DNA from 2 places in the Pseudomonas sp. LPB0260 genome. Region 1 is predicted to be linked to the other one. Evidence: riboswitches for the same ligand, from Rfam matches in the RefSeq annotation. Region 1 holds a riboswitch; the other holds the start of a gene.
What was found. A riboswitch is a leader RNA that binds a small molecule or an ion and turns the genes downstream of it on or off. The one in region 1 is predicted to bind S-adenosylhomocysteine.
Positions count from the first base shown of each region.

Region 2: it holds a riboswitch for S-adenosylhomocysteine, as region 1 does, so the genes downstream of both, ahcY (adenosylhomocysteinase) here and ahcY (adenosylhomocysteinase) in region 1, are expected to answer to the same signal.

Region 1 is NZ_CP058247.1:4,178,145-4,185,735, forward strand. It holds gene tkt (transketolase) at 1-697, opposite strand, end outside; gene LPB260_RS18645 (metalloregulator ArsR/SmtB family transcription factor) at 906-1,919, shown strand; gene metK (methionine adenosyltransferase) at 1,941-3,131, shown strand; gene LPB260_RS18655 (cytochrome c) at 3,217-3,666, opposite strand; S-adenosyl-L-homocysteine riboswitch at 3,890-3,999, shown strand; gene ahcY (adenosylhomocysteinase) at 4,024-5,430, shown strand; gene metF (methylenetetrahydrofolate reductase [NAD(P)H]) at 5,512-6,357, shown strand; gene LPB260_RS18670 (ABC transporter substrate-binding protein) at 6,469-7,266, shown strand; gene ppnN (nucleotide 5'-monophosphate nucleosidase PpnN) at 7,322-7,591, opposite strand, start outside.
Region 2 is NZ_CP058247.1:862,575-870,165, reverse strand. It holds gene metF (methylenetetrahydrofolate reductase [NAD(P)H]) at 1-410, opposite strand, end outside; gene ahcY (adenosylhomocysteinase) at 492-1,898, opposite strand; S-adenosyl-L-homocysteine riboswitch at 1,923-2,032, opposite strand; gene LPB260_RS03705 (cytochrome c) at 2,256-2,705, shown strand; gene metK (methionine adenosyltransferase) at 2,791-3,981, opposite strand; gene LPB260_RS03695 (metalloregulator ArsR/SmtB family transcription factor) at 4,003-5,016, opposite strand; gene tkt (transketolase) at 5,225-7,222, shown strand; gene epd (erythrose-4-phosphate dehydrogenase) at 7,294-7,591, shown strand, end outside.

The DNA.
Region 1 (7,591 bases):
TGCGCGCGGTGTCGATGGCGATCTTGATCTCTTCGGCGTCATGGCCGTCGACGTTGCGGATCACCTGCCAGCCGTAGGCCTCGAAGCGGTTCGGCGTGTCGTCGGTGAACCAGCCTTCGACCTCGCCGTCGATGGAGATGCCGTTGTCGTCGTAGAAGGCGATCAGCTTGCCCAGGCCCAGGGTGCCGGCCAGCGAGCAGACTTCATGGCTGATGCCTTCCATCATGCAGCCGTCGCCGAGGAACACGTAGGTGTTGTGGTCGACGATGGCGTGGCCGTCGCGGTTGAACTGCGCAGCCAGGACCTTCTCGGCGATGGCGAAACCCACGGCGTTGGCCAGGCCCTGGCCGAGCGGCCCGGTGGTGGTCTCGACGCCCGGGGTGTAGCCGTATTCCGGGTGGCCCGGGGTGCGGCTGCCCATCTGGCGGAACTGCTTGAGGTCCTCGATGCCGAGGTCGTAGCCGGTCAGGTGCAGCAGCGAATAGATCAGCATCGAGCCATGGCCGTTGGACAGCACGAAGCGGTCGCGGTCGGCGAACTCGGGGTTGTTCGGGTTGTGCTTGAGGTAGTCACGCCACAGCACTTCGGCGATATCCGCCATGCCCATCGGGGCACCCGGGTGGCCGCTGTTGGCTTTCTGCACGGCATCCATGCTCAGGGCACGAATGGCATTGGCACGCTCACGACGGCTGGGCATCGCTGAATCTCCTGCTGGGGCTGATCACGAAAAAGGCGGCCATTTTCGCCCACCCGGGCGGTGCGGGGCAATGACAGATGGTCGCAGGTCCGGCTTTTCTCGGGCCAGGCGCGGCATCAACAAGGCAAATCGCGCCACGACAGCAATATCAAAACTTTTTGATATTGCTGTTGCTGTATGAAAATTGACCGACTAGACTTCGCGCCCTATGAATATCCGCGTGCCCCAGCTGAGCTTCGAGCCTGCCGACGAGCTGGCCGCCCTGTGCAAGGCCGGCGGCGACCCGTTGCGGCTGAATGTGCTGCGAGCCCTGGCCAACGACTCGTTCGGCGTGCTGGAGCTGGCGCAGATCTTCGCCACCGGCCAGTCGGGCATGAGCCATCACCTCAAGGTACTGGCCCAGGCCGGCCTGGTGGCCACGCGCCGCGAGGGCAACGCGATCTTCTATCGCCGCGCCCTGGCCCAGGGCGACTCGCTCGGTGGCACGCTGCACGCGGCGCTGCTGGAGGAAGTCGACAGCCTGGCGCTGCCCGCCGAGGTGCAGGCGCGGATAGCCGCAGTGCACGGCCAGCGGGCGGCGACCAGCCAGGATTTTTTCGCCCGCTGCGCGGCCAGCTTCCAGGCCCAGCAGGACCTGATCGCCGGACTGCCGCAGTACCGCGACAGCGTGCTGGCCCTGCTCGACGCCCTGGGCTTCGCCGGCGACGCCACGGCCCTGGAGGTCGGCCCCGGCGACGGCAGCTTCCTGCCCGAGCTGGCCCGGCGCTTCGCCCGGGTCACCGCGCTGGACAACAGCCCGGCGATGCTCGAGCTGGCTCGCCAGCGCTGCATGAAGGAAGGATTGGACAACGTCGCGCTGCAGTTGGCCGACGCATTGAATGACGAGTACCCGAGCGCCGACTGCGTGGTGCTGAACATGGTCCTGCACCATTTCGCCGCCCCCGCCGACGCGCTCAAGCAGCTGGCACTGCGCGTAAACCGCGGCGGCAGCCTGCTGATCACCGAGTTGTGCAGCCACAACCAGAGTTGGGCCAGGCAGGCCTGCGGCGATCTCTGGCTGGGCTTCGAACAGGACGACCTGGCCCGTTGGGCCATCGCCGCAGGGCTCACGCCCGGCGAAAGCCAGTACCTGGGCTTACGCAATGGTTTCCAGATTCAGGTGCGGCACTTCGCCAAACCGGATGAACACACCGGCCCACGGGCCACCCTCACCCACCGGTAATTAATTTAGGAAGACCGATAGATGAGCGAATACTCCCTGTTTACCTCCGAGTCCGTGTCCGAAGGCCATCCGGACAAGATCGCCGACCAGATTTCCGACGCGATCCTCGACGCCATCATTTCCCAGGACAAGCATGCCCGCGTGGCCTGCGAGACCCTGGTCAAGACCGGCGTGGCGATCATCGCCGGCGAAGTCACCACCTCGGCCTGGGTCGACCTGGAAGAGCTGGTGCGCAAGGTCATCGTCGACATCGGCTACGACAGCTCCGACGTCGGCTTCGATGGCGCCACCTGCGGCATCATCAACATCATTGGCAAGCAGTCCCCGGACATCAACCAGGGCGTCGACCGCAGCAAGCCGGAAGACCAGGGTGCCGGCGACCAGGGCCTGATGTTCGGCTACGCCAGCAACGAGACCGACGTGCTGATGCCGGCGCCGATCTGCTTCAGCCACCGCCTGGTCGAACGCCAGGCCGAGGCGCGCAAGTCCGGCCTGCTGCCGTGGCTGCGCCCGGACGCCAAGAGCCAGGTCACCTGCCGCTACGAGAACGGCAAGGTGGTCGGCATCGACGCCGTGGTGCTGTCCACCCAGCACAACCCGGACGTCAGCTACAACGACCTGCGCGAAGGCGTGATGGAGCTGATCGTCAAGCACGTGCTGCCGGCCGAACTGCTGCACAAGGACACCCAGTTCCACATCAACCCGACCGGCCAGTTCATCATCGGCGGCCCGGTGGGCGACTGCGGCCTGACCGGGCGCAAGATCATCGTCGACTCCTACGGCGGCATGGCCCGTCACGGTGGCGGCGCCTTCTCCGGCAAGGACCCGTCCAAGGTCGACCGCAGCGCCGCCTATGCCGGCCGCTACGTGGCCAAGAACATCGTCGCCGCCGGCCTCGCCGAGCGCTGCGAGATCCAGGTGTCCTACGCCATCGGCGTGGCCCAGCCGACCTCCATCTCGGTCAACACCTTCGGCACCAACAAGGTCAGCGAAGACAGCATCATCAAGCTGGTCCGCGAGGTCTTCGACCTGCGCCCATACGCCATCACCAAGATGCTCGACCTGCTGCACCCGATGTACCAGCCGACCGCGGCCTACGGCCACTTCGGCCGCGAGCCGGTGGAGATGAGCTACGGCGACGACAACTTCACCGCCTTCACCTGGGAGAAGACCGACAAGGCCGCCGAACTGCGCGCCGCCGCCGGCCTGTAAGCCCCCGCTATAAGAAAAAAGCCCCGCATCCGCGGGGCTTTTTTATTTGTTGGACAACGCCACGAGGGCTCAGTCGCCCGCTCGCTCAGAACGCGCGAAACTCCTTGTGGCAGGCCTCGCAACTGTCCTCGACCCGCTGCACGACCGGCGCCAGCTCGCTCTGGCGCAGCGGCGGGGCGGTGGTGGCCTCGACCAGGGCGGCCGTCGCCCCCTCGAGCTCGCGGGCCAGCGCCTGGAAACGCGCCTGGCGCTGCCACACCTCGTCCTTGGCGCGGGTGTCGTCCTCTTCCTTGACCTGGGGGAAGTGCTGCCAGGGCTCGCGCGCCAGCTGATCCAGCTCCGCGGCACCCTGGATAAAGCGCTGCTCGTCGAAGGCGATGCGCCCGCGCAGCATGCCGCCCAGGTCTTCGCTGGTCTTGAGCATCTGCTTGAAGATCGCCTGGCGCTTGCCCAGGGGCGAATCCGGGTCGACGCCGCCGCAGGCGGCCAGGGCCAGGCTGATGAACAGGACGGGTAAGGCGATCTTCAGTTTCATAGGCAATAGGTTCGACGGTGAAAAACGGGCCACAGTATCCCGACTCGTGACGCCCGGGCCAAGCGCGGTGTTTTGCCACAAATGTCGAGCGGGCGAATCCGTCGATCTGCCGGCAACCCTCGAGACGGCCAATCCGGCGACGGAAAGCCTTGGGCTCGGCGAGCGCCGCCGCTATAATCGGCGGGCTTCACGCGACCGGCACCGCTCCGGTCGTGCCCGCCACCCGTCCGAGGGGCGCTGCAGCAGACCCTGTCCACAGGGATTTGTCAGGCTCGGATGGGGCGTGCTCTCTCCCGCAGAGGGCGTTCAACGCATCAACGGCGCCCATTCGCAGACAACGAATGGAGAACTCTATATATGAGCGCTGTAATGACGCCTGCCGGTTTTAACGACTACAAGGTCGCCGACATTTCCCTGGCCGCCTGGGGCCGTCGCGAGCTGATCATCGCCGAGTCCGAGATGCCCGCCCTGATGGGCCTGCGCCGCAAGTACGCCGGCGAACAGCCACTCAAAGGCGCGAAGATCCTCGGCTGCATCCACATGACCATCCAGACCGGCGTGCTGATCGAGACTCTGATTGCCCTCGGCGCCGAGGTGCGCTGGTCGAGCTGCAACATCTTCTCCACCCAGGACCAGGCCGCTGCCGCCATCGCCGCCGCCGGCATCCCGGTGTTCGCCTGGAAGGGCGAGACCGAAGAAGAGTACGAGTGGTGCATCGAGCAGACCATCCTCAAGGATGGCCAGCCGTGGGACGCCAACATGATTCTCGACGACGGCGGCGACCTGACCGAGATCCTGCACAAGAAATACCCGGCGATGCTGGACAAGATCCACGGCATCACCGAGGAAACCACCACCGGCGTGCACCGCCTGCTCGACATGCTCAAGGCCGGCACCCTGAAAGTCCCGGCGATCAACGTCAACGACTCGGTGACCAAGAGCAAGAACGACAACAAGTACGGCTGCCGCCACAGCCTCAACGACGCCATCAAGCGCGGCACCGACCACCTGCTGTCGGGCAAGCAGGCCCTGGTGATCGGCTACGGCGACGTGGGCAAGGGCTCGGCGCAGTCGCTGCGCCAGGAAGGCATGATCGTCAAGGTCAGCGAAGTCGACCCGATCTGCGCCATGCAGGCCTGCATGGACGGCTTCGAGCTGGTTTCGCCCTACAAGAACGGCATCAACGACGGCACCGAGGCCAGCGTCGACGCCGCCCTGCTGGGCAAGATCGACCTGATCGTCACCACCACCGGCAACGTCAACGTCTGTGACGCCGGCATGCTCAAGGCACTGAAGAAGCGCGCCGTGGTGTGCAACATCGGCCACTTCGACAACGAGATCGACACCGCCTTCATGCGCAAGCACTGGGCCTGGGAAGAAGTGAAGCCGCAGGTGCACAAGGTCCACCGCAACGGCCTGGACCTCGACCCGCTCAACGACGACTACCTGATCCTCCTGGCCGAAGGCCGCCTGGTCAACCTGGGCAATGCCACCGGCCACCCGAGCCGGATCATGGACGGCTCCTTCGCCAACCAGGTGCTGGCGCAGATCTTCCTGTTCGAGCAGAAGTTCGCCGACCTGCCGGCGGCGCAGAAGGCCGAACGCCTGTGCGTGGAAGTGCTGCCGAAGAAGCTCGACGAGGAAGTGGCGCTGGAGATGGTCAAGGGCTTCGGCGGCGTGGTCACCCAGCTGACGCCGAAGCAGGCCGAGTACATCGGCGTGACCGTGGAAGGCCCGTTCAAGCCGGACAGCTACCGCTACTAAGCCTCCGGCCGCAGGCGCCCCGCACAGCCCCTGGGCCGTGCCGGGCGCCTCGCCCCATCAGCCTCACGCCTGGATATTCCTATGAGCCAAGAACACAGCTTCAGCTTCGAGTTCTTCCCCGCGAAGACCGAGGCCGGGCATGAAAAACTGCTGAACACCGCGCGCGAACTGGCCGCCTACAAGCCGGACTTCTTCTCCTGCACCTATGGCGCCGGCGGCTCCACCCGCGATCGCACGGTTTCCACCGTGCTGCAGCTGAATGACGAGGTGCGGGTAGCCACCGCACCCCACCTGTCCTGCGTCGGCGACAGCAAGGCCGAACTGCGCCAGCTGCTGAACCTGTACAAGGACGCCGGGATCAAGCGCATCGTCGCCCTGCGCGGCGACCTGCCCTCCGGCATGGGCATGGCCAGCGGCGAACTGCGCTACGCCAACGAGCTGGTCAGCTTCATCCGTGAGGAGACCGGCGAGCACTTCCATATCGAGATCGCCGCCTACCCGGAGATGCATCCCCAGGCGCGCAACTTCGAGGCCGACATCGCCAACTTCGTGCGCAAGGCCAAGGCCGGCGCCAGCAGCGCGATCACCCAGTACTTCTTCAACGTCGACAGCTACTTCTACTTCGTCGAGCGCGTGCGCAAGCTGGGCGTGGACATCCCGGTGGTGCCCGGCATCATGCCGATCACCAACTACAGCAAGCTGGCGCGCTTCTCCGATGCCTGCGGCGCGGAGATTCCGCGCTGGGTGCGCAAGCAGCTGGAGGCCTACGGCGACGACAGCGACAGCATCCGCGCCTACGGCGAGCAGGTGGTCAGCGAGATGTGCGAGCGCCTGCTGCAAGGCGGCGCGCCGGGCCTGCACTTCTACACCATGAACCTGGCCGGCCCGAGCCTGGCGATCTGGAACAACCTCAAGCTGTCGCGCTGAGGCCAGACGCAACCCTGAGGCCGCCTCTTCCGGCCCCAGGGTTGTGACCGCCTGCCGGTTTGCCGCAAGCGCGCCCTTTCCCGAGCCCGACGGCCCGCGTATTCTGGACCGATGACGGCACTCCAACGACAATTACTCGTCATCCTCCTCCTCGCCAGCTCTTGCCTAACCGCCCAGGCCCAGCCTCTGCGCCTGGTGAGTGAAGCCTGGCCTCCCTACATCTATGAGGAACAGGGCCAGCTGCGCGGCCTGGATTACGAAGCCGCGCACATCGTCCTGCAGCGCCTAGGCGTCGAAGTGGAGTGGCAGCTGATGCCCTGGAAGCGCTGCCTCGCGGCGTTCAGCCAGGGCCGGGTGGACGGCATCTTCGATGTCTTCCAGACCGCCGCACGCCAGGCCACCATGCTGTTCCCCAGCGAACCGTTGTCGGAAATCGAGTTCGTGCTGTTCCACAGCGCGGCGCGCCCCTACCGCTATCGTCGACTGAGCGACCTGGACGGGCTCAAGGTCGGGGTATCCGCCGGCTACTGGTACGCCAATCGGGCCTTTCGCGAATCCGAGCGCTTTACCCGGGAACCGGCGCCCACCCACGCGGCCAATTTCGGCAAACTGCAGCGCGATCGCATCGATCTGGTGATCAACGACCATCGCGCTGGGCACTTCCTGCTGAACCAGATGGGCCTGAGCAAGACGATCGGACACAGCCCCAAGGTGATCAGTCGCGACCGCCTGTACCTGGGCCTGCGCCGCGATGGCGGCTTCGAAGCGCTGGCCGAGCGCTTCGCCGAGGAACTGCGCCGCTTCAAGCGCGAGCCGGGCTATGCCGCCCTGCTCGCCCGTTACGCGCCGCCCCATGAGGTGCACAGCGTTAGCGCGCCAGAAGCGGCGAGCGCTGCCCCCAACCCCTGAAAGCCGGGCGATTGCCGGCCACCTCCGCAGCCGGCAACTTCAGGGGGCGCGCCCCTCAGGCCACCACCTTGTAGCTCGGCACATAGGCACTGCCGCCCGGCAGCTTCATCCGCTGCTGGTCGACGAACGCCTGCAGCAGACGGTCCAGCGGCCGCATGATGCTTTGGTCACCGGTGATCTGGTACGGGCCATGCTCCTCGATCAGGCGAATACCCTGGACCTTCACATTGCCGGCCACGATTCCGGAGAACGCCTGGCGCAGCTGCGCCGCCAGTTCATGCACCGGCTGCGCGCGGGTCAGCTTGAGACCGGCCATGTTCTCGTG
Region 2 (7,591 bases), 3.1 Mb from region 1:
GCGATCTCGATATGGAAGTGCTCGCCGGTCTCCTCACGGATGAAGCTGACCAGCTCGTTGGCGTAGCGCAGTTCGCCGCTGGCCATGCCCATGCCGGAGGGCAGGTCGCCGCGCAGGGCGACGATGCGCTTGATCCCGGCGTCCTTGTACAGGTTCAGCAGCTGGCGCAGTTCGGCCTTGCTGTCGCCGACGCAGGACAGGTGGGGTGCGGTGGCTACCCGCACCTCGTCATTCAGCTGCAGCACGGTGGAAACCGTGCGATCGCGGGTGGAGCCGCCGGCGCCATAGGTGCAGGAGAAGAAGTCCGGCTTGTAGGCGGCCAGTTCGCGCGCGGTGTTCAGCAGTTTTTCATGCCCGGCCTCGGTCTTCGCGGGGAAGAACTCGAAGCTGAAGCTGTGTTCTTGGCTCATAGGAATATCCAGGCGTGAGGCTGATGGGGCGAGGCGCCCGGCACGGCCCAGGGGCTGTGCGGGGCGCCTGCGGCCGGAGGCTTAGTAGCGGTAGCTGTCCGGCTTGAACGGGCCTTCCACGGTCACGCCGATGTACTCGGCCTGCTTCGGCGTCAGCTGGGTGACCACGCCGCCGAAGCCCTTGACCATCTCCAGCGCCACTTCCTCGTCGAGCTTCTTCGGCAGCACTTCCACGCACAGGCGTTCGGCCTTCTGCGCCGCCGGCAGGTCGGCGAACTTCTGCTCGAACAGGAAGATCTGCGCCAGCACCTGGTTGGCGAAGGAGCCGTCCATGATCCGGCTCGGGTGGCCGGTGGCATTGCCCAGGTTGACCAGGCGGCCTTCGGCCAGGAGGATCAGGTAGTCGTCGTTGAGCGGGTCGAGGTCCAGGCCGTTGCGGTGGACCTTGTGCACCTGCGGCTTCACTTCTTCCCAGGCCCAGTGCTTGCGCATGAAGGCGGTGTCGATCTCGTTGTCGAAGTGGCCGATGTTGCACACCACGGCGCGCTTCTTCAGTGCCTTGAGCATGCCGGCGTCACAGACGTTGACGTTGCCGGTGGTGGTGACGATCAGGTCGATCTTGCCCAGCAGGGCGGCGTCGACGCTGGCCTCGGTGCCGTCGTTGATGCCGTTCTTGTAGGGCGAAACCAGCTCGAAGCCGTCCATGCAGGCCTGCATGGCGCAGATCGGGTCGACTTCGCTGACCTTGACGATCATGCCTTCCTGGCGCAGCGACTGCGCCGAGCCCTTGCCCACGTCGCCGTAGCCGATCACCAGGGCCTGCTTGCCCGACAGCAGGTGGTCGGTGCCGCGCTTGATGGCGTCGTTGAGGCTGTGGCGGCAGCCGTACTTGTTGTCGTTCTTGCTCTTGGTCACCGAGTCGTTGACGTTGATCGCCGGGACTTTCAGGGTGCCGGCCTTGAGCATGTCGAGCAGGCGGTGCACGCCGGTGGTGGTTTCCTCGGTGATGCCGTGGATCTTGTCCAGCATCGCCGGGTATTTCTTGTGCAGGATCTCGGTCAGGTCGCCGCCGTCGTCGAGAATCATGTTGGCGTCCCACGGCTGGCCATCCTTGAGGATGGTCTGCTCGATGCACCACTCGTACTCTTCTTCGGTCTCGCCCTTCCAGGCGAACACCGGGATGCCGGCGGCGGCGATGGCGGCAGCGGCCTGGTCCTGGGTGGAGAAGATGTTGCAGCTCGACCAGCGCACCTCGGCGCCGAGGGCAATCAGAGTCTCGATCAGCACGCCGGTCTGGATGGTCATGTGGATGCAGCCGAGGATCTTCGCGCCTTTGAGTGGCTGTTCGCCGGCGTACTTGCGGCGCAGGCCCATCAGGGCGGGCATCTCGGACTCGGCGATGATCAGCTCGCGACGGCCCCAGGCGGCCAGGGAAATGTCGGCGACCTTGTAGTCGTTAAAACCGGCAGGCGTCATTACAGCGCTCATATATAGAGTTCTCCATTCGTTGTCTGCGAATGGGCGCCGTTGATGCGTTGAACGCCCTCTGCGGGAGAGAGCACGCCCCATCCGAGCCTGACAAATCCCTGTGGACAGGGTCTGCTGCAGCGCCCCTCGGACGGGTGGCGGGCACGACCGGAGCGGTGCCGGTCGCGTGAAGCCCGCCGATTATAGCGGCGGCGCTCGCCGAGCCCAAGGCTTTCCGTCGCCGGATTGGCCGTCTCGAGGGTTGCCGGCAGATCGACGGATTCGCCCGCTCGACATTTGTGGCAAAACACCGCGCTTGGCCCGGGCGTCACGAGTCGGGATACTGTGGCCCGTTTTTCACCGTCGAACCTATTGCCTATGAAACTGAAGATCGCCTTACCCGTCCTGTTCATCAGCCTGGCCCTGGCCGCCTGCGGCGGCGTCGACCCGGATTCGCCCCTGGGCAAGCGCCAGGCGATCTTCAAGCAGATGCTCAAGACCAGCGAAGACCTGGGCGGCATGCTGCGCGGGCGCATCGCCTTCGACGAGCAGCGCTTTATCCAGGGTGCCGCGGAGCTGGATCAGCTGGCGCGCGAGCCCTGGCAGCACTTCCCCCAGGTCAAGGAAGAGGACGACACCCGCGCCAAGGACGAGGTGTGGCAGCGCCAGGCGCGTTTCCAGGCGCTGGCCCGCGAGCTCGAGGGGGCGACGGCCGCCCTGGTCGAGGCCACCACCGCCCCGCCGCTGCGCCAGAGCGAGCTGGCGCCGGTCGTGCAGCGGGTCGAGGACAGTTGCGAGGCCTGCCACAAGGAGTTTCGCGCGTTCTGAGCGAGCGGGCGACTGAGCCCTCGTGGCGTTGTCCAACAAATAAAAAAGCCCCGCGGATGCGGGGCTTTTTTCTTATAGCGGGGGCTTACAGGCCGGCGGCGGCGCGCAGTTCGGCGGCCTTGTCGGTCTTCTCCCAGGTGAAGGCGGTGAAGTTGTCGTCGCCGTAGCTCATCTCCACCGGCTCGCGGCCGAAGTGGCCGTAGGCCGCGGTCGGCTGGTACATCGGGTGCAGCAGGTCGAGCATCTTGGTGATGGCGTATGGGCGCAGGTCGAAGACCTCGCGGACCAGCTTGATGATGCTGTCTTCGCTGACCTTGTTGGTGCCGAAGGTGTTGACCGAGATGGAGGTCGGCTGGGCCACGCCGATGGCGTAGGACACCTGGATCTCGCAGCGCTCGGCGAGGCCGGCGGCGACGATGTTCTTGGCCACGTAGCGGCCGGCATAGGCGGCGCTGCGGTCGACCTTGGACGGGTCCTTGCCGGAGAAGGCGCCGCCACCGTGACGGGCCATGCCGCCGTAGGAGTCGACGATGATCTTGCGCCCGGTCAGGCCGCAGTCGCCCACCGGGCCGCCGATGATGAACTGGCCGGTCGGGTTGATGTGGAACTGGGTGTCCTTGTGCAGCAGTTCGGCCGGCAGCACGTGCTTGACGATCAGCTCCATCACGCCTTCGCGCAGGTCGTTGTAGCTGACGTCCGGGTTGTGCTGGGTGGACAGCACCACGGCGTCGATGCCGACCACCTTGCCGTTCTCGTAGCGGCAGGTGACCTGGCTCTTGGCGTCCGGGCGCAGCCACGGCAGCAGGCCGGACTTGCGCGCCTCGGCCTGGCGTTCGACCAGGCGGTGGCTGAAGCAGATCGGCGCCGGCATCAGCACGTCGGTCTCGTTGCTGGCGTAGCCGAACATCAGGCCCTGGTCGCCGGCACCCTGGTCTTCCGGCTTGCTGCGGTCGACGCCCTGGTTGATGTCCGGGGACTGCTTGCCAATGATGTTGATGATGCCGCAGGTGGCGCCATCGAAGCCGACGTCGGAGCTGTCGTAGCCGATGTCGACGATGACCTTGCGCACCAGCTCTTCCAGGTCGACCCAGGCCGAGGTGGTGACTTCGCCGGCGATGATCGCCACGCCGGTCTTGACCAGGGTCTCGCAGGCCACGCGGGCATGCTTGTCCTGGGAAATGATGGCGTCGAGGATCGCGTCGGAAATCTGGTCGGCGATCTTGTCCGGATGGCCTTCGGACACGGACTCGGAGGTAAACAGGGAGTATTCGCTCATCTATCGGTCTTCCTAAATTAATTACCGGTGGGTGAGGGTGGCCCGTGGGCCGGTGTGTTCATCCGGTTTGGCGAAGTGCCGCACCTGAATCTGGAAACCATTGCGTAAGCCCAGGTACTGGCTTTCGCCGGGCGTGAGCCCTGCGGCGATGGCCCAACGGGCCAGGTCGTCCTGTTCGAAGCCCAGCCAGAGATCGCCGCAGGCCTGCCTGGCCCAACTCTGGTTGTGGCTGCACAACTCGGTGATCAGCAGGCTGCCGCCGCGGTTTACGCGCAGTGCCAGCTGCTTGAGCGCGTCGGCGGGGGCGGCGAAATGGTGCAGGACCATGTTCAGCACCACGCAGTCGGCGCTCGGGTACTCGTCATTCAATGCGTCGGCCAACTGCAGCGCGACGTTGTCCAATCCTTCCTTCATGCAGCGCTGGCGAGCCAGCTCGAGCATCGCCGGGCTGTTGTCCAGCGCGGTGACCCGGGCGAAGCGCCGGGCCAGCTCGGGCAGGAAGCTGCCGTCGCCGGGGCCGACCTCCAGGGCCGTGGCGTCGCCGGCGAAGCCCAGGGCGTCGAGCAGGGCCAGCACGCTGTCGCGGTACTGCGGCAGTCCGGCGATCAGGTCCTGCTGGGCCTGGAAGCTGGCCGCGCAGCGGGCGAAAAAATCCTGGCTGGTCGCCGCCCGCTGGCCGTGCACTGCGGCTATCCGCGCCTGCACCTCGGCGGGCAGCGCCAGGCTGTCGACTTCCTCCAGCAGCGCCGCGTGCAGCGTGCCACCGAGCGAGTCGCCCTGGGCCAGGGCGCGGCGATAGAAGATCGCGTTGCCCTCGCGGCGCGTGGCCACCAGGCCGGCCTGGGCCAGTACCTTGAGGTGATGGCTCATGCCCGACTGGCCGGTGGCGAAGATCTGCGCCAGCTCCAGCACGCCGAACGAGTCGTTGGCCAGGGCTCGCAGCACATTCAGCCGCAACGGGTCGCCGCCGGCCTTGCACAGGGCGGCCAGCTCGTCGGCAGGCTCGAAGCTCAGCTGGGGCACGCGGATATTCATAGGGCGCGAAGTCTAGTCGGTCAATTTTCATACAGCAACAGCAATATCAAAAAGTTTTGATATTGCTGTCGTGGCGCGATTTGCCTTGTTGATGCCGCGCCTGGCCCGAGAAAAGCCGGACCTGCGACCATCTGTCATTGCCCCGCACCGCCCGGGTGGGCGAAAATGGCCGCCTTTTTCGTGATCAGCCCCAGCAGGAGATTCAGCGATGCCCAGCCGTCGTGAGCGTGCCAATGCCATTCGTGCCCTGAGCATGGATGCCGTGCAGAAAGCCAACAGCGGCCACCCGGGTGCCCCGATGGGCATGGCGGATATCGCCGAAGTGCTGTGGCGTGACTACCTCAAGCACAACCCGAACAACCCCGAGTTCGCCGACCGCGACCGCTTCGTGCTGTCCAACGGCCATGGCTCGATGCTGATCTATTCGCTGCTGCACCTGACCGGCTACGACCTCGGCATCGAGGACCTCAAGCAGTTCCGCCAGATGGGCAGCCGCACCCCGGGCCACCCGGAATACGGCTACACCCCGGGCGTCGAGACCACCACCGGGCCGCTCGGCCAGGGCCTGGCCAACGCCGTGGGTTTCGCCATCGCCGAGAAGGTCCTGGCTGCGCAGTTCAACCGCGACGGCCACGCCATCGTCGACCACAACACCTACGTGTTCCTCGGCGACGGCTGCATGATGGAAGGCATCAGCCATGAAGTCTGCTCGCTGGCCGGCACCCTGGGCCTGGGCAAGCTGATCGCCTTCTACGACGACAACGGCATCTCCATCGACGGCGAGGTCGAAGGCTGGTTCACCGACGACACGCCGAACCGCTTCGAGGCCTACGGCTGGCAGGTGATCCGCAACGTCGACGGCCATGACGCCGAAGAGATCAAGATCGCCATCGACACCGCGCGCAAGAGCGCGCAGCCGACCCTGATCTGCTGCAAGACCACCATCGGCTTCGGCTCGCCGAACAAGCAGGGCAAGGAAGACTGCCACGGCGCGCCGCTGGGCGTCGACGAGATCGCCCTGACCCGCGCCGCCCTGGGCTGGGAGCACGGCCCGTTCGAGATTCCCGCGGAGATCTATGCCGAGTGGGACGCCAAGCAGGCCGGCGCCGCCGTCGAGGCCGAGTGGAACGAGCGTTTCGCCGCCTACGCCGCCGCCTACCCGGAACTGGCCACCGAGTTCCAGCGGCGCATCAAGGGCGAGCTGCCGGCCGACTTCGCCGAGAAGGCCGCCGCCTACATCCAGGAAGTCGCCGAGAAGGGCGAGACCATCGCCAGCCGCAAGGCCAGCCAGAACGCGCTGAACGCCTTCGGCCCGCTGCTGCCGGAATTCCTCGGCGGCTCGGCCGACCTGGCCGGCTCCAACCTGACCCTGTGGAAGGGTTGCCAGGGCGTCTCCGCGGCGGACGCCTCGGGCAACTACATGTTCTATGGCGTGCGCGAGTTCGGCATGAGCGCGATCATGAACGGCATCGCCCTGCACGGCGGCTTCATCCCCTACGGCGCGACCTTCCTGGTGTTCATGGAATACGCCTGCAACGCCGTGCGCATGTCGGCGCTGATGAAGAAGCGCGTGCTGTTCGTCTACACCCACGACTCCATCGGTCTGGGCGAGGACGGCCCGACCCACCAGCCGATCGAGCAGCTGGCCAGCCTGCGTTGCACGCCGAACCTCAACACCTGGCGTCCGGCCGACGCGGTGGAATCGGCGGTGGCCTGGAAGTGCGCGATCGAGCGCAGCGATGGCCCCAGCGCGCTGATCTTCAGCCGCCAGAACCTGCCGCACCAGAGCCGCGACGCGGCGCAGCTGGGCGACATCGCCCGCGGCGGCTACGTGCTCAAGGACTGCGCCGGCGAGCCGGAGCTGATCCTCATCGCCACCGGCTCGGAAGTCGGCCTGGCCGTGCAGGCCTACGACAAGCTCAGCGAGCAGGGCCGCAAGGTGCGTGTGGTGTCGATGCCGTCGACCAGCGTGTTCGACCAGCAGGACGCCGGCTACAAGCAGGCCGTGCTGCCGCTGCAGGTCGGCGCGCGGATCGCCATCGAAGCCGCCCATAGCGACTTCTGGTACAAGTACGTGGGGCTCGAGGGTCGGGTCATCGGCATGACCACCTTCGGCGAATCGGCGCCGGCGGCGGCGCTGTTCGAGCACTTCGGCTTCACCCTGGAAAACGTCCTGGAAACCGCGGCCGAACTGCTGGAAGGCTGATCAGCAGTTAGGATGGGTCGGGCTGCGCGCGGCGCGGCTCATCCTACGGTCGTTTATCCATCGAGATCGCCATGTCCAAGCGTCCCTATAGAGTTGCCCTCAACGGCTACGGCCGCATCGGTCGCTGCGTGCTGCGCGCGCTGCACGAGCGCGGTGCGGGCGCGCAGCTGGAAATCGTCGCCCTCAACGACCTGGCCGACCAGGCCAGCCTCGAATACCTGACCCGTTTCGACTCGACCCACGGGCGCTTCCCCGGCGAGGTACGGGTCGAAGGGGACTGCCTGCATATCAACGGCACTTCCGTGCAGGTGCTGCGCCAGGAGGAGCCGGAAGGCATCGACTGGGCGGCGCTGGACATCGACCTGCTGC